DNA from 3 places in the Marinomonas sp. FW-1 genome. Region 2 is predicted to be linked to each of the others. Evidence: predicted binding sites of a transcription regulator. Region 2 holds the regulator's gene; each other region holds the start of a gene.
The links. Region 2 encodes sigma-54, which starts transcription at its own class of promoters, with help from an activator protein. Its sites were predicted from a motif close to TGGCACNNNNNTTGCTNT; they were not measured.
Positions count from the first base shown of each region.

Region 1 (7,015 bases), 710 kb from region 2:
GCATTCATTAATTCCCCTGCGAGTATGAAGAAGGGAATGGCCATTAAAGAAAAGTTATTACTGCCACTGACTAGGTTTTCCGCAATCAACTGACTGTTAAACATATCCATGTAAAACATCAGCGCCATACCTGTCATGATAAGCGCGAAGGCGATAGGCATACCGATAATAATGGCGCCAAATAACGCGCCAGCAAAAATGACCAGCTCCATTATGCTTCTCCTTCTTGGTGATTTTTGTTGTTGAGAGCGTCTTGTTGCTGTTCGTTTTCGATTAAGCGTCTAATGCCAAATAGAATAAACAAACTCATGCAAGCTCCCATAATGATTGCGCCTGCATAGAGCAACCAAAGTGGCATATTCGTGGCGGGGCCGAGAGTGTTCATATTGATTTTGACTAATTCCCAGCTACCATCGATGAGTAACCAGAGGGCATATAGCATTAAGGCCGCAGAAATAAGTTGCAGTGCGATTCTCAACCATGTGAACGGTATAAGCTTAATGAAAATATCGACGTTCAAATGTTGATTGAGCTTCATCGCACGAGTGGTGCCGAGAAAGATCATAAAGACGAATAGATAGCGCGACATTTCTTCCGACCATGTGATACCTGAATCGAATAAATAGCGCAGAATGACATTCGAGAAAACAAGGCAAGACATGGCGGTTAGACAACTCGCCATGCCGATTCCTAGCAGTAAGTCTACAGAGCGAGATAGCTTTTTCATCATGGGGATGCTCTTAATGGGTCAAACAGTATTCAAAATTTCGTATTTAAAAAGGGCGTCTCTATGGAATATAGGGACGCCCTTATTGAACTTATTTTTCGCCTAGTGCAATGATTTCTTCAACAATATCGCGAGCACCTGGATGAGTTTTGTAGAAGTTTTCATACGCAGATTGTTCTGCTTTTATTAACGCCGCATGGAAAGCTTGGTCTGGCACCGTGATTTTCACACCGTCTTGTTCAAGCTTCGCTTTGTTTTGTGCTTCCTGTTTGATCAACAAACTCCACTCTTGTTTCGCTGCGTTTTGCGCAGCTGTAGAAACGGCTTTTTGTTGCTCTTTGGTTAAGCCGTTCCAAGTGTTGTTGTTCATCAAATACAAATTTGGCGTGAAAACGTGATTCGTTTCAGTAATGTACTTCACAATTTCATACCACTTAGACGCGACGATATTTGGGTATGGGTTTTCAACGCCGTCCACAACGCCTTGCTCTAGAGCACTAAACACTTCGGAAATAGGCAAAGGTGTGATGTTCGCACCTAGGTTGTTACCGATTTCTAGCATGCTGGTAATGCCAGGAAAGCGTAGGCGAAGTCCTTTGAAGTCATCCATAGAGGAAATTTCACGGTTACTGGCAACAACGCGGAAACCTTGCACACCATAAGCAAGGAAATGCATGCCTGTATTGGTGTCCATATCATTCACTAATTTTTGACCGATCTCGCTGTTTAATACAGTTTGAGCGTGTTCGTAATTTTTGAACAAGAAGGGCAGTTGGATAATGCCTACGTTTTCTACTTCTTTGTCCATAATTGTGCCAAGGATAGCCATATTAATGGTGCCGCCTCGGACAGAGTTATAAAGCTTTTCTTCTGCACCCAATACACCATTGCTGAATACTTTTACTTTCAGTTCGCCATTACTAAGGCTTTCGACATCTTTTTTGAAGGTGTCTTTTAGAGCGACACTGTTTGGGTGAGTATCAGGAAAAAAGTTAGCAACCGTAATCATTTTTGCTGCAAAAGCCGCTGGCGTGACGGCAAGCGCTGATGTGATGGTTAGGGCCGCAAGGGTTTTTCGTGTGAACATAGTCTTCTCCTAAATACGCTTGAAGCGTAGATTGTTTTTATTGTGCTAAGAAAGATAGTGCTATTTATTGCTAATTAAGCAGCTTGCTATAGTGTACTTTTCGATGATTTCTGGCTTCGGTGAGAAACCTAATCCGAAAGTGTTTCCAAGGTCGTATGTCGCAGGGCATTCGTTGAGTGGGTGAAGAAAATCAGCCAATTCAATGAAAGGGATTTCTAATGACGTTTCAGGCATATTGGCAGCGATAAAGTGAGCCGTCGCTATCATGCCCGCACCATAGTAGAAACAATGTGGGACTACTTTTACATTGTGATGTTTGGCGCGATCACAGACATCGTACATGCCAGTGATGCCGCCTATCTTGCTGACGCTCGGCTGAGCGATATCAATAGCGCCCGCTTTAAATAACTGTTCAAACCCATCTGGGCCAGAGGCGTTTTCACCGGCAGAGATAGGCACACCAATTTTTCTAATGCTGGCAAGTTGCGCGGTGTCTTCAGGAGGCCAAACGGGTTCTTCTACCCAGCCTAAGTTAAGCGGTTTTAACTCGGTTACTTTGGCGGTAGCTTCAGCGAGATTCCAAGGGCAATTTACATCCACCATGAGTTCCACATCATCAGGTAAGGCGTGGCGAGCAGCCGCAACGGCGTCATAAGTGGTTTCGTGTAATTTTATTTTTTTGAAGCCCGCTTTGGCCGTGCGTAGGACGTTTTCACGGACTTTTTCAGGCTCATTGCCATAACTTACTAGGCTGGCGTAAAGGCTAATTTTACCGCTCTTGCCACCTAGAAATTGATGCAGAGGTTGTTTGGCTTGCTGTGCTTTAAGGTCCCAAATGGCAATGTCGATAGCGGATAGGGCGTAAAGCATAGGGCCAGAACTGCCGAAACTGTGTAATGCACGTTTGGCTGCGTAGAGGTGTTGTTCGTATTCTGCGATGTGTTTGCCAACAAACATAGGGGCAACAAGGTGTTCTAAAGCCGCGTAGGTAACGACATTTGAGGCGTGTCCGAATGCTTCGCCCCAGCCAATTAGCCCAGTATCGGTCTCCACTTCAACAAGAAGTGACTCCATCTTATCTATGTTAGGAGAGGCACCGTTGAACTTGTCTTCCTCTTTTACGGGAGCGATGTGTCGTACGCCAGCTGTAAACGGAATCGCGATGCGCCTAATTGTTATTTTTGTAATTTTCATGGCTAAGAAAATCTCTTTAGATCGAGTGTTATACGTTTGATGTAGTACATCATACAACTAACTTTATATTGGTCAAGAGGTACGATGACTATTTTTTTGGAGTGTTAATATGTCTTTTTGAGGCATTATCACGCTTTAATCCTGAGTTGTTGCGGAAATTGGGGCGTTAGCGCCTTGTACTTTTTTAACTTTCCGTATTTTTGTTATATGTTGTATGATGACTTTTCTAGTTGTTAGGAATGACCGAACGTGAAAAATGATCCTTTATTGTCCGCTATTTCGTCTAATGAACCTCATCGAGAAAACAAGCCACAACGGAATTTGGCGCAGAAATTGGTTCAAGAAATACTGCATAAAATTGAAAATAAGGTGTTAGTTCCGGGGGATAAATTGCCTAAAGAGGCTGACATCATGCAAGAGCATGGCGTCAGCCGAACCGTTGTACGAGAAGCCTTGCAACGACTTCAGGCATCAGGAAATGTAGAAACCAGACACGGCATAGGCACCTTTGTTTTAAATAACAAAGGCCAAGGGCCGATGGATTTGTCATTTGATTATGTCAATGATGCAGTGGAAATCTTGGAGCTGCGCATTGGTTTGGAAGTGGAAATCGCTGGTTTAGCCGCCTTACGACGTACAGAAGAGCAGCTGGTGGAAATCCGCAAAGCCTTGGATGCATTGCGAGCTATCGACAGAAATGGCCATGTATCAGACGCAGGATCAGCGGATTTTAATTTCCATTTATTAATCGCAAAGTCGGCAGGCAATCATTACTTTGTCGATATCATGCAACACATGGAAAACAGTTTAGTACCACGAAAGCGTATTGATGTGTCTCATGTGAACCATGAACACGAAGAAGTGTATGCAGCGATAGAGCGAGGAGATTCTTACGCTGCGCGGGCAGCAATGCGCTTGCACCTGACCAACAGCAGAGAGCGCTTTTTGAAACTGGCAAGAAAGTGATTACCCAGTGTAGGTAATCACTTTACTTGTACGCTATCAGTCATTTACTAGCATTACGCCAATGGCCCACCAATAATAGTGTTACGCAACCCAGCGATAATATTCTCGCCTGTTTCGTGTCTTAGTTCATCATACCAAGCTTGGGTTTCTTGCATGTCTTTGCCATGGGTAACATCACAGCGTTTGCGAGCTTTTAGCACAAGATCTTTAACGCGAAAACGGCGTTCTTCTTCGTATTGCTGCAAAGCGGCAAGAACACCCGCAACCGTTTTCCCTTTCATTCCAAATTGATCTGCAAAACACTGTCCTAGAACAACAGCGTCTTCTAGTGCGGAGCAACCGCCTTGGCCAATGTCTGGTGTTGTGCTGTGAGCAGCGTCACCCAGTAGCGCAATATTGCCTTTCACCAAAGTATCGAATGGCTCGATATCATGGATTTCGATACGGTTAGTGGTTTCTGGATTAATCGCTGCAATCAGTTTTTGAACGGGTTCCGCCCAACCAGCAAAGTAGCGGGTGAGATCCGCCACCACAGTGCTTCTGTCTTCTGCTAGGCCTTTTGGTAATGGCACATCAAAAAAGAAGTAAAAGCGATCATTCGCGATGGGCATGATGGAAACACGTTTGCCTTCGCCAACAAAAGTGGTCCATTGGTCGGCAGGAGCAATGTTCTCATCTATTTCTACTAAGCCATTCCAGTTTACATAATCGGCGTAACGGCGCTCGGTTTGATAGCCAATCACGTCAGCGCGCACCACGGAATGCGTACCGTCGGCGGCAATCATGAAGCCGCCTGTTGCGCTGGTGCCATCGGTAAAATACGCAGTGACGGCCGTGTCGCTTTGTTCGACTTTTTCAATGCGCTTGCCAAATTGAACTTTATCGCGCCCCCACCAGTCGATCATTTGGCTTTGTAAGTCCGCTCGCGAAACAGGACAAGGGCGTTCGCCAACCGCATCAACCAGGGGCGCAAGGCTGAATTGTGTCATCACGCTTCCAGTTAAACCGTCGTGATACGCCATGTTGTGCATCGGGCCACCGAGTTCGTCCATAATGCTGCCCATGCCTAAATGGTTCATGCATTTCACGCCGTTAGACCAAATAGAAAGTGCTGCTCCCACGGGTTTGATTTCTTTCACCGCTTCAAAAATATCGCATTCGATGCCTTGTTGCTTTAGCGCTGCTGCTGCTGACATTCCGCCGATACCTGCGCCTATCACGAGTGCTTTCATAGGATTTTCCTCAAATTCTTAATAGCGAATAAGGAAGAGCATTCGCAATAAATATGCCATGAAACAAATGAACCTATATTTTTATATGTGAAACCTTTGTTTTAGAGGGATTGGTAATCTTTGGGTGTGGGTCAAAGAAGAAATAGGCGAGTTTTCTTCTTTGACCGATAGGGCAGGAAGTGGACTATCTTGGTGCGGAATTAGTGCTTTTTGCTCTATTCTGGCTCGCTTAGTCTGGGCTCTAAATACGAAAAACTAGCTACCACGATACGTGCTGTAAGAATAAGGCGAGACAAGCAGTGGAATATGATAATGGGCGTTTTCATCGCTGATACCGAACCGAATTACCACGGTATTTAAAAAGCTTGGACCGTCTTGTTTACTGTCTTGGTTGGTGCCATCGGCAAAGTATTCATCAATAGCGTATTCCAGTTCATACACGCCCACAGAGAAGCTGTCAGCTTGCAACAAAGGCTGATCACAGCGTCCATCACTATTGGACACAGTGCTATGAATCAGCTGTCGCTGATCTTCTGACATGCGTTGATAAAGACGAATTTTAACGCCTGCGGCGGCAATGCCTTTTGTTGTGTCTAGTATATGAGTCGTTAGATATCCCATTGTTTGTCCTTAGCTGCTATTTTTAAAAGTGTGGCTTACCTTGCCTGTTTCTTGCAAGTAGAGCCTTTAATAAGTGAAATGGAATTGAAAATATTGTTTCATAGTAGTCAATATTTGTGCCATATGTTCCTATGGTACGCATTTTTGTCATTCATAGAGATGTTCTTAGATAAAAATTGGAGATTGGAGTCCTATTATGCACGACCCGTTAGCTGCGATTAGTCAAATGGAAGAAGCGGATTTTATCGCGTTATTCAGCAATATTTATGAGCATTCGACTTGGGTAGCAGAAGAATTGTGGCGACAGAAAGTTGCGCATCCTGCCGAATATTTTGACAGTATCGACAAAGTGAAAGAGGCCATGGCTGACATCGTGGAGCAAAGCACAGACGAGCAGAAACTGCTGTTGTTGCGTGCTCATCCTGACTTGGCTGGCAAAGCGGCTATAGCGGGAGAATTAACGGATGCTTCTACATCAGAGCAAGCCGGAGCAGGGTTGGATCAATGTTCAGAAGAAGAACTTGCGTACTTTCTACAGCTGAACGATACCTATCGAGCGAAGTTTGGTTTTCCCTTCATCATGGCCGTGAAAGGCGCGACCAAAGAGCAGATACTTGCAGGCTTTGAAGCCAGAACGCCCAATGACTGGCAAACTGAGTTTGACCGAGCCATGAGCGAAGTACATAAAATTGCAGGGTTCAGATTGGCGGATTTGTGAAATTGCGCCTACCGATTCATATAAAAACCGCCATCGATGGTTAAGCATCGGTGGCGGTTTTTTTGTTAGCGAGTAGTGAAAATCGAAGGCTTATTTATCGACAAAGTTTGCCTGAATGCGTTGCGTCAAAAAGTCTGCTGCGCTGATAGGTTGGTAGCGTTTTGCTGGGCCTTGGATGATCTGTGTTTTGTTGGCTTGGCAGAAGAAGGCAATGGAATGACGGCTGCCGCAGTATTCATCGATTCGTGGCTGACGCACCCTGTGCAGGTTGGATTTAAGTTGGTCGTCACTCCAGCGCATGAGCATATCGCCGATGTTGCAAGTGATCACGCCGCCAAGGGGCGGAATGCTTGTCCAGCGTTGGGTTTCTGCTTCCGCACCTGGGCAAACCTGTAAACCGCCGTGTCCTTCGTGTTGGAACAATAAAGTCAAACAATCGAAATCCGTATGGGCACCAGCACGCCAGATAT
Region 1 covers NZ_CP025987.1:1,511,153-1,518,167, forward strand. Annotated here, with positions in the region: gene C1X04_RS07040 (TRAP transporter large permease) at 1-212, opposite strand, end outside; gene C1X04_RS07045 (TRAP transporter small permease) at 212-730, opposite strand; gene C1X04_RS07050 (TRAP transporter substrate-binding protein) at 819-1,814, opposite strand; gene C1X04_RS07055 (mandelate racemase/muconate lactonizing enzyme family protein) at 1,875-3,008, opposite strand; gene C1X04_RS07060 (FadR/GntR family transcriptional regulator) at 3,258-3,974, shown strand; gene hpxO (FAD-dependent urate hydroxylase HpxO) at 4,028-5,206, opposite strand; gene uraH (hydroxyisourate hydrolase) at 5,462-5,827, opposite strand; gene uraD (2-oxo-4-hydroxy-4-carboxy-5-ureidoimidazoline decarboxylase) at 6,024-6,545, shown strand; gene C1X04_RS07080 (isopenicillin N synthase family oxygenase) at 6,636-7,015, opposite strand, start outside.
Region 1: a site for sigma-54 is predicted at 5,248-5,265, ahead of hpxO (FAD-dependent urate hydroxylase HpxO). Genes of this name have one in related genera too.

Region 2 (7,015 bases):
CAGCAGATTTAAAGACTCTTTCGGTCTAACTGGCAACCTCACGATACTCTGCACCAAGAAAATACCTGCACGCCCTACTGACTCTAGCCAGTTCAGCAATGCGGCTCCAAGCTCTGCAATCATCTTCATAAAACACCCTTACCAGCATCAGCGCGGTTTTCTGGATAATGAAATGGTACTGGACCATCTGGCTCACCGTTTAAAAACTGTTGAACCTCAGCATTATCTGATGCCCTTATCTCATCGGCAGAGCCTTCAGCGATAACACGACCGCCCGCTAAAATGCACACATGATCCGCAATTGAAAGAGACTCTTCAACATCATGAGACACAAGCACTGAAGTGATGTTCGCCGTATCATTTAACTGGCGTATTAATTTAACCAGAACGCCTTTTGAAATAGGATCTTGGCCTGTAAATGGCTCGTCATACATGACTAATTCAGGGTCCAACGCAATCGCCCTAGCCAATGCCACGCGTCGAGCCATACCACCAGAAAGTTCAGAAGGCATTAATTTCGCTGCGCCACGCAAACCGACACTGTAAAGCTTATCCAAAACTCTTTTAGAGATGGTTTCTGCATCAAGCTTGGTATGCTCCTCCATAGGAAAAGCGATATTTTCAGCTACACTCATATCACTGAACAAAGCACCACTCTGAAAAAGCATGCCCATTTTCTTCCTCGCCTTATACAGGTTCGACCTAGACAAAGCGTGGATGTTTTTACCGTCCACCAACAACTCACCGGAGTCTGGTGCTAACTGAGCAGCAATAAGGCGTAACAACGTTGTTTTACCTGTCCCGCTTGGCCCCATGACAGCAGTAATCTTCCCGCGAGGAATGGTCAGGGAAACGTTTTCGTAAATAACCCTATCCCCCCTCGAAAAACTCACATTTCGGACTTCAATATAAGCATCAGTCACTAGTACACCCTTACCATCCTTCCTAAATATGGATTGATACTATCACTGCCCCCCAACAATTAGAATCGCGGCAAAGGCAAAACTACTTTGTTTGCAAGATCAAGCCTTGAATTTAGTTGCTAAACCTCATTAAATGGTGCCTTCTAATTTCAATGAGTCTTACTACCCATTATGCTGTTATTTTCCGTTGCTCTCATCGCTGGACTAATTTTACTCGTCATTAGCTCTGACAAATTCATTGAGCATGCCGCATTGGTGGCTGAAAAGCTTAATGTAAGCCCTATGGTCATTGGTATCACACTGGTGGCGTTTGGTACTTCTGCTCCTGAAATGGTGGTTTCTGCTATCGCCGCACTGGATAATGCACCTGAAATAGCAATCGGTAATGTTTTAGGCTCCAACATTGCCAACATCGCTCTAGTGTTGGGTGTCACTTTATTATTCTCTGCCATCCCTATCGCAAAAGGGCTTTCGACGAAAGAAGTACCTCTGGTGTTAGCCATCACAGTACTGACTGGTTTTTTACTCTATGACCAAGCACTAGGGTTATGGGATGGTGTAATACTCATCATTGCATTTGTCGCCGTGCTGATAATCCTATTACGCGGTAACAAAGATTTGGAAAGCGAACTAAAAGAAGAGCTTCCCGCAGATGATGGCTCATCAACATTAAAATCCTTAATCATTGCGTTAATTGGACTGGTTGTACTCATAGGTAGCTCTAAACTTCTAGTTTGGGGCGCCATTGGCATAGCGACTGCTTTGGGAGTGAGCGAGCTAGTTATTGGCCTGACTATCGTTGCAGTTGGAACCAGCCTTCCTGAGTTAGCAGCTTCTGTTAGTAGTGTGAGAAAAGGACATCATGATATCGCCATTGGCAACGTACTAGGTTCAAACGTATTTAACCTAGCCACCGTATTACCTTTACCAGCACTGATCGCCCCCGGCATAATCGACCCAAGTGTCGTGCAGCGTGATTTCCCTTGGGTACTAGGATTAACGGTCGCACTTGCTATTGCCATCTTTATATTCAAAAAATCTAAGAGCAATGCAATCCCTAGATGGATAGGCCTGCCTTTCATTGCATCCTATGGCATATATATATTTGCAATCAGTACGAATGGCGCGCCATAACAATGAATTTAGCAAAGACACTTAAAACCAGAAACATTCTACTATTAGCGGCAGTAACTGTGGTTATTGCTTCGATTAGCTGGTACAGCACAAAGCCATCAAGAAACTTAGTCGAAAGCGATGCACTTCGTGGCTCGCCCGATTATTTCATCACCGATGTGCAGGTAAAAGAGTTTGATGAAAATGGAGGGCTAATCGAAACACTGAACGCCAAACAAACCTCTCACTATGACCTTAAAGAGAAAACCTTGCTCGAACAGCCTAGTGTTGCCCGATATTCAGAATCGGGACAATGGCATGGAAAAGCAGATAAAGGGGTTATTGAAGACGGAAGTAATGATATTCTATTAACAGACAACGTAAGAGCAACGAAAAAATATCAGCAGTCTGAAGACATCCAGCTTAGCTCGGACAACATGCACTACGTAGACAAAGACAAATCATTGACCAGCTACGGAGCTGCTACCTTGATATCAACCCAAGGAAAAACCTCCGCGAATAAGATTACAACCTTTATAAACTCAGAAGAAGTCGTGATGACAGGATCTGTACGAGGAAACTATGAAACAACTCATTAACGCCAGCATGTTGCTCACTTCTGCCCTTATTGGACAATACACTTACGCTTTACCAGATGACCTTAACAAGCCATTAGAAATTCAAGCTGATGAAGCCTCTTTCGACCAGAATTCAGGCGAAGCCATCTATAAAGGCAACGTCTTTGTAAAACAAGGCTCCATAGAAATCCAAGCACAGTATTTAAAAGTCACAACAGACCCAAGCACCCGCAGATTTAACAGCCTAGAAGCCACAGGGTCGCCAGCAAAATTCAGTCAACAAATAGATTGGAATGGCAACATAGTTATCAGTAGAGGGAATGAAATCCACTACCAAACCGACGAATCCAAACTTGAAATCACTGGAGATGGATACCTAAGCCGTATGCAGAATTCTATCTCCGCTGATTACATTCTCTACATGATCCAAGATGGCACCTTTAGCGCAGAGAAAAAAGATTCTGGTCGCGTCAATATGACCTTACAGCCACAAACTACTGAGGCAAAATAATAGATGGCCTTACTAGAAGCAAAACACCTTGCAAAAAGCTATAAAAAACGCAAAGTAGTAAAAGACGTCTCAATTTCCGTTGAATCAGGCCAAGCCGTTGGTTTATTAGGACCAAACGGAGCAGGAAAAACCACCTGTTTCTATATGATAGTTGGTATGGTCGCCAATGACGCTGGCGGCATATTTATTGACGGCATAGACATCACCCATGACGCCATGCACACTCGCGCCCAAAAAGGTGTTGGCTATCTTCCTCAAGAGGCATCTATTTTTAGAAAAATGTCTGTAGAAGACAATATTTTAGCGATTTTAGAAACACGCAAAAATCTCACTAAAGCACAACAACATGAAAGATTAGAAGAGCTCTTAGAAGAGTTCCATATCACCCATATCCGCACCAACTTAGGAATGGCATTATCAGGAGGTGAAAGGCGCCGGGTAGAAATAGCAAGAGCGGTTGCAATGAACCCAAAATTCATTCTGCTTGATGAGCCATTTGCTGGAGTAGACCCAATCTCCGTTGGTGACATAAAACAAATAATTAAACACCTCCAAGAAAGTGGAATCGGTGTCCTAATTACCGATCATAACGTCAGAGAAACCCTCGACATCTGCGATAAAGCTTACATTGTTGGTAATGGTTATATCATCGCATCAGGCGATGCCAGTACAGTCATCAACAATGAACAAGTAAAAAAGGTCTATTTAGGCGACGACTTCCGCCTATAACCCCTTATCATTGCTGTAGAAAGGGAGTAGTATGCACAACTCGTTCCAATTCACTCAAACAAAAAGAGTTGCTCCATGAAGCAGTCTTTACAATTAAAGCTAGGTCAACAGCTAACCATGACCCCACAACTGCAGCAAGCTATACGCTTACTGCAGCTTTCTACGTTGGATTTGAAGCAAGAGATTCATGAGTTCCTAGAGTCGAACCCACTGCTTGAGCTTGATGATGACGAGCAAACTCATAATGAGTTACCTGCTAGCATAGAGTCAAAAAGCGCAACAGAAACACCTCTAGATAACGGTGAAGAAGCACGCCTAGAGTCCGAATGGACAGAAAGCATCCCAGAAGAGCTATCCATAGACAGCAATTGGGATGATACTTACCAAAGTTCAGCTGCGGTCAGTGACAACCTTAGCTTTGAAGGCGATAGCGATTTTGAAAGCCGTAACGCACCTGCTGAAAGCATTCAAGACCATCTTATCTGGCAACTAAACCTTACTCACATGTCTGATAGAGACCTTGAGATTGCCTATGCCATCATTGAATGTGTCCAGCCTGATGGATACTTAAGCATTACACCTGACGACATCTGCGAATCACTAAGCATTGAACTTGAAGACCTAGAAATGGAAGAAGTCATTGCGGTTCAACATAGACTGCAGCGCTTCGACCCAGTCGGCGTCTGCTCTATTGATTTACGTGATTGTCTGTTGGTGCAATTAGAAGCTTTCCAGACTCACCCTCTATACAAAAGCACCTATAACCTTATTGACCATTATTTACCCTTATTGGGCAATAGAGATTTTGCGCAACTAAGCCGCAAAACAAAATTAAAAGATGAAGCGCTAAAAGAAGTCATTAGCTTAATTCAACAACTAAACCCGCGCCCAGGCTCGGTTATTGATGCCGATGATACCGATTACGTTATTCCTGACGTGTCAGTCAAAAAACGTAATGACGTTTGGCAAGTTGAATTAAACAACGACGCTCTTCCACCAATAAAAATCAATGAAACCTATTCCGCCATGGCCAGCACCGCTGCCACAGCCGAAGATGCTTCTTACATCAAAAACTCACTACAAGAAGCTAAATGGTTCATGAAAAGTTTACAAAGCAGAAATGAGACGCTACTAAAAGTAGCCAGCTGCATTGTCAGCAGACAGATCGATTTTTTTGAGCTTGGTGAAGAAGCCATGAAACCAATGGTGCTTCATGACGTAGCTGAAGAAGTAGGCATGCATGAGTCAACCATATCTAGGGTAACCACTCAAAAATACATGCACACACCAAAAGGGATATTTGAATTAAAATATTTCTTTTCGAGCCATGTTAATACAGCCTCTGGTGGTGAGTGCTCTTCGACAGCAATTAGGGCCATGATCAAAAAACTTGTTGCTGACGAACCTGCTAAAAAACCTTTAAGTGATAATAAGTTAGCTGCCATTTTGGCAGATCAAGGCATACAAGTTGCTCGACGGACTGTAGCCAAATACCGTGAGGCGATGAACATCCCTCCTTCCAATGAACGCAAACGACTGATCTAAACGGAAAGCATTTTATCATGTCCTTGAAATCATTATTAAAAGCAGACCTCGTTCTCGCAAAACAAGATATCATTAGCAAGAAACGCGTATTAGAAAACCTCGCGGAAGTAGCGTCAAACCGACTTCACTGTGATAACGAAGCCGTCTATGATGCACTGCTAGGTCGAGAAAAACTTGGAAGTACTGGTATAGGCAATGGAATAGCCATTCCGCATTGTCGACTAGAGTCCGCAAATCACACCGCTGTAGTGGTAATGTCACTACAGACGCCTATCGATTTTGACTCTATAGACAAACAAGCTGTCGATCTTATATTTGCGTTAATTGTTCCGCCACATGAATGTGACCAACATCTATCAACACTGGCTCAAATTGCAGAATTAGCACAGTCTCCAGAATCATTGGACAAGCTGCGTACTGCTCAAAGCAACGAAGAGCTATTCAGTATTTTCAACTCATTAATATAGGTATAAAGCATGCTGGAAGAGTCTATTGTTATTATAAACAAACTTGGCTTGCATGCCCGTGCAGCAGGCAAACTCATAGAAACAACCACACGCTTTTCTTGTGATATCACCATCGAAAAAGATGGGCGTAATGTGGATGGAAAAAGCATCATGGCAATGATGATGCTTGCTGCAGGAAAAGGCACCGAAATCAAAATCAAAGCGAATGGTGAAGATGAGCAAGAAGCCATTAACGCGATCGTTGAATTAATCAACAATCGTTTCGGTGAAGATGAGTAAAGAGCATCATGTCGGAGCAAAACACCCTTAATCATTTGCAAACGGTAACCGAGTCCCTTGAGACCGGTGCCACAATGCAAATTCGCTACCTACTTAATGGTGCCCTACCTGCACAAGATGTTGCTCGACTATTAGAATCGTCTCCGCCAAAAGAGCGTAAGCTTTTATGGGAACTCATCGAAGACAAAAACGAAGGCGAAGTATTACAGTATCTGACTGAAGATATTGGCGTTCAATTCATGAAAAACATGAATACAGAACGCCTTATCGCCGTCTCAGAACACTTTGAAAGTGATGACTTAGCCGACTTATTACAGCACCTGCCAGAAAAGATCGTGAAAGAAGTGCTTGCGTCGATGACGGCGCAAGACAGAAAAAGAGTTGAAGACCTATTAAGCTACTCAGAAGACTCTGCTGGCGGCTTAATGAATACGGATACGATAACAATTCGTCCAAATATCAATGTGGACATTGTTTTTCGCTATCTTCGCAGGCACGCAAAGATTCCAGACATGACTGACAGTTTATTAGTCGTCAGTCGCTCAGATAAACTTCTCGGTGTACTCCCCCTTACTAAATTGCTGGTTTCCAACCCTAATGCCACCGTGCGTGACATTATGGAAACCGAGTTTACTGTGATCAATGCAGAGACACCTGCAAGTGAAGTTGCGCAGTTATTTGAAAAAATGGACCTTGTCTCCGCTCCCGTTATTGATGGTGAAAACAGAAAATTACTAGGTCGTATCACTATCGATGACGTTGTCGATGTTATTCGTGACGAAGCTGAACACTCCATGCTAAGCATGGCAGGTCTCGATGACGACGAAGACACCTTCTCCCCTATTATGAAAACCACCAAACGACGTGCGG
Region 2 covers NZ_CP025987.1:2,217,634-2,224,648, forward strand. Annotated here, with positions in the region: gene mlaE (lipid asymmetry maintenance ABC transporter permease subunit MlaE) at 1-129, opposite strand, end outside; gene C1X04_RS10405 (ABC transporter ATP-binding protein) at 126-923, opposite strand; gene C1X04_RS10410 (calcium/sodium antiporter) at 1,095-2,057, shown strand; gene lptC (LPS export ABC transporter periplasmic protein LptC) at 2,060-2,635, shown strand; gene lptA (lipopolysaccharide transport periplasmic protein LptA) at 2,619-3,125, shown strand; gene lptB (LPS export ABC transporter ATP-binding protein) at 3,129-3,854, shown strand; gene C1X04_RS10430 (RNA polymerase factor sigma-54) at 3,930-5,399, shown strand; gene ptsN (PTS IIA-like nitrogen regulatory protein PtsN) at 5,417-5,866, shown strand; gene C1X04_RS10440 (HPr family phosphocarrier protein) at 5,876-6,145, shown strand; gene mgtE (magnesium transporter) at 6,154-7,015, shown strand, end outside.

Region 3 (7,015 bases), 1.2 Mb from region 2:
CCAACTTAACATTATGTCGAAGCTGCTTAATAAAAGCTTTTCGAACAGGGCGACTTTTGATGGTGATTTCTGCAAAGAACTTAACAATAAATTTCATAGGGATTGTGGTTTATACCGGATATTTATAAAGGCGCACAGTATAAAGAAAAGCCATTCGATACGAAAACGCTAAATTCGCACCAAAAGAATACAAAACACCAAAAAGCGCACCTTTTAAGTGCAAAAACTGTTTTGCTTACCCTCCTAACGAGCCACAAATAAGTGCAATTTATAATTGGAACGCTCTATCTAATTGTAAAATAAAGACTTATTGGCTCGCACAGATTTCTGGCACAAGTTGTGCTTACTTATGTTTGATAAATAACTCGACAAACGGTGCTTTGTATTATTTTAAATAAAGCGCCTTTTACAACGAAAAACAATTTCGCTTTAACTACGACTGGAGAACAACTATGTCAAACAAGACCCTTGCCTTGATTGCTGAGCACGACGCGAAGTGGGTTGACCTTCGCTTTACCGATTTTAAAGGTAAAGAACAACACGTATCTATTCCAGCTATTACGGTAGATGAAGAGTTTTTTGAAAACGGTCAGATGTTTGATGGATCATCAATCGCTGGTTGGAAAGGCATTAACGAATCTGACATGATCATGATGCCTCAGGACGATACTGCTATTATCGATCCTTTCACAGAAGAAGCGACTGTTATTGTTCGTTGTAACATCATCGAGCCTTCTACAATGCAAGGCTACGACCGTGACCCACGCTCTGTAGCACTTCGCGCTGAAGAATTCCTTAAATCTACTGGCCTTGGCGACACTGCATTCTTCGGTCCAGAGCCAGAGTTCTTCATTTTTGACGATGTTCGCTGGAAAACAGACATGTCTGGTAGCACAGTAGAAATCAACTCTGAAGAAGCCGCTTGGTCTTCTAACAAAAAATTTGAAGGCGGCAACATGGGCCACCGTCCTTTCGTTAAAGGCGGTTATTTCCCAGTACCACCAGTAGACTCTCACCACGACCTTCGTAGCGCTATGTGTGGCGCAATGGAAACAATGGGCTTGGTTGTTGAAGTTCATCACCACGAAGTGGCGACTGCTGGTCAAAACGAAATCGGTGTTAAATTCAACACTCTAGTTAAAAAAGCAGACGAAGTTCAAATCCTTAAGTACTGCGTTCATAACGTAGCTCACGCTTACGGTAAAACAGCGACGTTCATGCCTAAACCAATCGTTGGTGACAACGGTTCTGGTATGCACGTTCACCAATCTTTCTGGAAAGATGGCACTAACCAATTCGCTGGTGACCAATACGCTGGCCTATCTGAAATGGCGCTTTACTACATTGGCGGTATCATTAAGCACGCTAAAGCATTGAACGCGTTCACTAACGCTTCAACTAACTCTTACAAGCGTCTTGTCCCTCACTTCGAAGCACCTGTAATGCTTGCGTACTCTGCACGCAACCGTTCTGCTTCTATCCGTATCCCATACGTTGCAAGCCCTAAAGGCAAACGTATTGAAGCTCGTTTCCCTGATCCAACCGCAAACCCATACCTAGCATTCGCAGCAATGTTGATGGCTGGTATCGACGGTATCAAAAACAAGATTCACCCTGGCGATGCAGCAGATAAAGACTTGTACGACCTTCCAGCTGAAGAAGCTTTGGCTATCCCACAGGTTGCTGGCAGCCTAGAAGAAGCACTTAAGTGCCTAGACGAAGACCGTGCATTCTTGACTCAAGGCGGTGTATTCTCTGACGACATGATCGACGCTTACATCGATCTTAAGTCTGGCGAAGCGCAGCGTGTAGCAATGACAACTCACCCACTTGAGTTCGAACTTTACTACAGCGTTTAATCGCAATAGCGGTTAATAAAATACGAAAAGCCCTGATACAAATCAGGGCTTTTTTTTGCCCTAAAAAAAACCTCACAACCATTGCGCACAATTATGGTGCATAATGTTTTTATCCAAATGACAAAAACCTTAATAAACAAGCTACTCAAAGCTGCCCAATGTTGGTTCGCTTTTTGCAACTGTATTAGAAGAAAGTCATAAAAGCAGGAGTCAACAGAGAGGCGCTGTCTGTGTATAGTTTACTAATCGACCATTTATCCACTGCTGTTGTTCAATTAAACGATCAACTTCAAATTGAATATTTAAACCCTGCTGCCGAAATGTTGTTAGCTGTTAGCCGTCGTCGAATCTATGGCAACGACATCAGCGTTGCCTTTAGGGAAAACGAAGAAAGCATTCAAGCTTTGTATTCTGCCATTGAATCGGGTCACCCATTCACAAAACGTGAAGCAGAAATTGAGTGCAGTAATAACAAAAAACTGTTCTGCGATTACACCGTTACACCTGTTATGGGCACGACCAATAATACAGAAAGCTTGATTATCGAGTTATATCCACGAGATCGAATGAAGCGGATTTCGCAAGAAGACGAGCTCATTGCGAATCATGAAAGCAGTAAAGAGCTTGTGCGAGGTCTAGCCCATGAAATTAAAAACCCCTTAGGCGGTATTCGTGGAGCCGCTCAGCTCATTAGCCGCGCCTTTACCGATGAAGCTCTAAATGATTACACACAGGTCATTATTGAAGAGTCTGATCGTTTACGAGATCTCGTTGATCGTCTCTTAGGGCCAAGACAGCTGCCAAAAAACAAACCTCTCAACATTCACAAAGTGATTGAGCGTGTTAGACAGCTTATTTCGGTTGAAACAGAGAATCAGATTAAAGTCATCCGAGACTACGACCCTAGTATCCCAGATTTAATCGGTGACGAGTCACAGCTGATACAAGCGTTACTCAATATCACTCGCAACGCCATGCAGGCACTAATGGAAGACCAAGACAATCACCATAAGACGATTCATATGGTAACGCGTGCTTTGCGACAATTTACGATAGGTTCCAAGCGCCATCGCTTGGTGTGCAAAATCAGCATTATCGATAATGGCCCGGGTATACCCGAGGCGATTTTAAAGACGCTTTTTTATCCCATGGTCAGCGGCAGAGCGGACGGCACAGGTTTAGGCTTGTCTATCTCACAGTCCGTTATTCACCAGCATCACGGGATCATTGAATGCAACAGTTACCCACAAAAAACCGAATTCAATATATTAATACCCATTGAGACGACAGTCCAAGAACAGGAGAAACACTCATGACACCAGAAGAAACCGTATGGATTGTTGACGACGATCGTTCTATTCGCTGGGTTTTAGAGAAGACATTAGAACAAGAAGGAATCCAATGTCGTTTGTTTGATTCTGCTGAAAACCTCGTTAATCTTATCGATAAAGAACAACCAAGCGCCATCATCAGTGACATTCGGATGCCGGGTATGGACGGTTTGGCGCTGCTTGAAAAGCTTCAGAAAGACCACCCTTATTTACCTGTCATTATCATGACAGCGCATTCAGATTTAGAAAGTGCAGTGGCCTCATATCAAGGTGGCGCTTTTGAATATTTACCTAAGCCTTTCGATGTCGAAGAAGCCGTTAGCCTTGTCAAACGTGCCATGCTGCATCACCGCAATGCACGCCCCAGCACTGACGATATGGAAGTTGAAGCTGAGCAACAAGTAGACAAAGAGATTATTGGTGAAGCGCCAGCCATGCAGGAAGTGTTTCGTGCGATTGGTCGACTCGCCAATTCTAATATAACTGTACTGATCAATGGTGAATCCGGTACGGGTAAAGAGCTGGTTGCTCAAGCACTGCACACACACAGCCCTCGCGCAGCAAACCCGTTTATCGCCTTAAACATGGCAGCGATTCCCCATGACCTAATTGAATCTGAGTTGTTTGGTCATGAAAAAGGCGCCTTTACCGGTGCTAATACACAGCGACGAGGCCGATTTGAACAAGCCAATGGCGGTACTCTGTTTCTAGATGAAATTGGTGATATGCCAGCGGAAACTCAAACGCGCCTATTACGAGTTCTAGCAGACGGAGAATTCTATCGAGTGGGTGGACACACCCCAGTGAAAGTCGATGTTCGTATTATTGCAGCCACACACCAAAATTTAGAAAGCTTGGTACAGAAAGGGTCGTTCCGCGAAGATTTGTTCCATCGCCTAAACGTCATCCGAATTCATTTACCTAAACTGGCAGAGCGTCGAGAAGACATTCCGAAGCTTGCTCGTCACTTCTTGAGCCGTGCTGCTGAAGAGCTTGCCGTTGAGCCTAAACAACTCACCAAAGAGACTGAGAACTATCTGACTCAACTGGACTGGCCGGGCAACGTTAGACAGCTAGAAAATACCTGCCGCTGGTTGATTGTAATGGCATCAGGACGTGAAGTCTTAGTAGAAGACTTACCACCTGAACTGCTCGCAGCGGTTCCGCATGAGCAACCCTTTGCATCATGGGAAGAAGCTCTGAAGAATTGGGTAGACAGCACCCTCGCAACGGGTCAAAAAGGCATTCTTGATCAAGCCGTACCAAAATTCGAGCGCATTATGATAGAAACGGCACTGGCTCATACTGGCGGCCGCCGTCGCGATGCTTCTCTGCTTTTAGGCTGGGGACGCAATACGCTAACCCGAAAAATCAAAGAGTTGAACATTGATCACGCGGAACAAGATGAAGATTAATTAATCCTCATTAGGAAAAGAGTGATGCAGGCACACTGATTTATTATTTGCCTGCATTATCTCAGCTTTCTGGTGTTTTAGACTTGCTTTTACCGACACAATCCCCTACTAATTAAAGACGACTAAATGTTCATCAATAAACGGGAAAACTGTTATGTATCCAACACTTCAGTCCATGGGTATCACCAGCATACAGGACATTGAAAAATTCACTTTGCGCTATGAAGGCGGCCACGATGTTTTAAAAATTTATTACCGTCGTGAAAAAGGTTCGTTGCTTCCTAAGAGTAAAAAATTCAAATTTGGTCGCTCGACTAAAACCGTATTAGCCGACGGCGGCCAACAAACTTATCGACAAGTACAAGAACCGTCTTTAATTGTATTGCGTGCAATGGAAGAGCTTGAGCAAATCGTCGGTAGACAACACGAAACCAAGACTTCAAAAGAAGATCTGATTAAAGAACTTGAACACCTAGAAAAAGTCGTTAATAGCAAAATTAGCGAAATCAAAGTGAAAATCGAGTCGATGCAATAACCCAACTTGATCCTTTGACAGACATCCCTCTTTTGGCTGAGTGATACCTCATTATCGCTCAGCCATTTGATTACAATACCAGCTAGCCCCTCTCATAAAATCTCGCTACAATCTCTCGCTATTTATTCTCTTATCTTTTGCGAAAGCCAATTACTATGAATCTTATAACCAGCGTCGAAGAATTAGCCGATATTATCCGTAAAGGCGGCGTCATCGCTTACCCAACAGAAGCGGTTTGGGGCCTAGGCTGCGATCCTTATAACGAGTCTGCCGTCAGGCGAATTCTGACACTAAAAGATCGTCCAGAATACAAAGGACTCATTTTAATCGCTGGCGCAAAAGACCAACTCACACCGTGGTTAGAGACTTTAGATACCAACGCATCAGAGCGTCTAATCAGCCAGAACGAGATCCCTACGTCTTGGGTGGTTCCGGACACAACAATCACCCCAAGCTGGGTGAGAGGTGAGCATCAAAGCGTGGCCATACGCCTTTCCCAGCACCAACCAGTACAACGTTTGTGTGCCGCTTACCAAGGCGTCATTGTGTCGACTTCGGCTAATCCTGCGGGGCTAGATCCAGCCATGAGCGTAGAAGAAGTAAATGCGTATTTTGGTGACAAAGTGGATGCTATTTTCAACGCGCCATTAGGTGGCGCTTCACAACCATCACAAGTGAGAGACATTCTTACCGACACCCTGTTTCGAGCTTAAATAAAGCCCAATACGGATAGATATACTCATCTATTGTGTAAAAGCTCAGTTTTTATCCACAATAGAAAATAAAAAAGCGCGGTGACCTTGTTTATAACCTGGTCACCGCGCTTTTTTTCTTACTTTAACTGAGTTTAATGACCGCCTAAATAAGCATCACGCACTTCAGGGTTAACCAAAAGCTCGGCCCCTGTGCCCGTTAAACGAATTTCACCATTCACCATAACATAGCCACGGTTGGCCAGTTTTAGTGCGTGGTTGGCATTCTGCTCCACCAAGAAAATCGTCATGCCTGTGCTCGCCACATCTTCCAAAATTTGGAAGATTTGCTTAACTATAATGGGGGCCAAGCCTAAACTCGGCTCATCCAATAAAAGCAATTTAGGACGGCTCATTAGCGCACGTGCAATAGCCAACATTTGCTGCTCACCACCAGACATAGTGGATGCGCGCTGGTTACGACGCTCCAACAGCCTAGGGAACAACTCAAACATACGTTGCATGTCTTCTTCCGCGTGATCCATACCTATCGGAATGGTCCCCATTAATAGGTTTTCTTCTACCGTCATGCCAGGGAAAATACGACGGCCTTCCGGTGATTGCGCCAAACCATGAGAAGCCACGTAATGCGCTGATTTCTGTGAAATATCTTCACCACGATAAATGATTTCGCCAGAAGATATTCGAGGCTGCCCAAATATAGACATCAACAGAGTGGATTTACCTGCCCCATTCGCACCAATCAGGGTAACGATTTCACCTTCATCTACGGTTAATGAAACTTTTTTTAACGCTTGAATTGGGCCGTAATGAACATCCACATCTTTGAACTGCATCAATGTAGTCATAGTGTTACTTCCTCACCTTCTTCTGCACCAAGGTAAGCCGCAATAACTTTTGGATTACTCTTAATGTCATCTGGACCACCTTTTGCAATCACTTCACCATGGTCTAATACAACGATGTAATCAGAGATGTCCATTACCATCCCCATGTCATGTTCGATTAACAGAACCGTCGTGTTATGCTCGTCACGAAGCACCCGAATCATCTTAGTTAACGCTTCCGTTTCAGACGGATTCAAACCCGCTGCTGGCTCATCCAAACAAACAATTTCAGGGTTCGTACACATGGCGCGAGCGATTTCTAAGCGACGCTGTTG
Region 3 covers NZ_CP025987.1:3,467,568-3,474,582, forward strand. Annotated here, with positions in the region: gene thiI (tRNA uracil 4-sulfurtransferase ThiI) at 1-97, opposite strand, end outside; gene glnA (glutamate--ammonia ligase) at 453-1,859, shown strand; gene glnL (nitrogen regulation protein NR(II)) at 2,090-3,175, shown strand; gene ntrC (nitrogen regulation protein NR(I)) at 3,172-4,605, shown strand; gene C1X04_RS16145 (DUF3461 family protein) at 4,760-5,140, shown strand; gene C1X04_RS16150 (L-threonylcarbamoyladenylate synthase) at 5,296-5,853, shown strand; gene C1X04_RS16155 (ABC transporter ATP-binding protein) at 5,988-6,701, opposite strand; gene C1X04_RS16160 (ABC transporter ATP-binding protein) at 6,698-7,015, opposite strand, start outside.
Region 3: a site for sigma-54 is predicted at 2,022-2,039, ahead of glnL (nitrogen regulation protein NR(II)). Genes of this name have one in related genera too.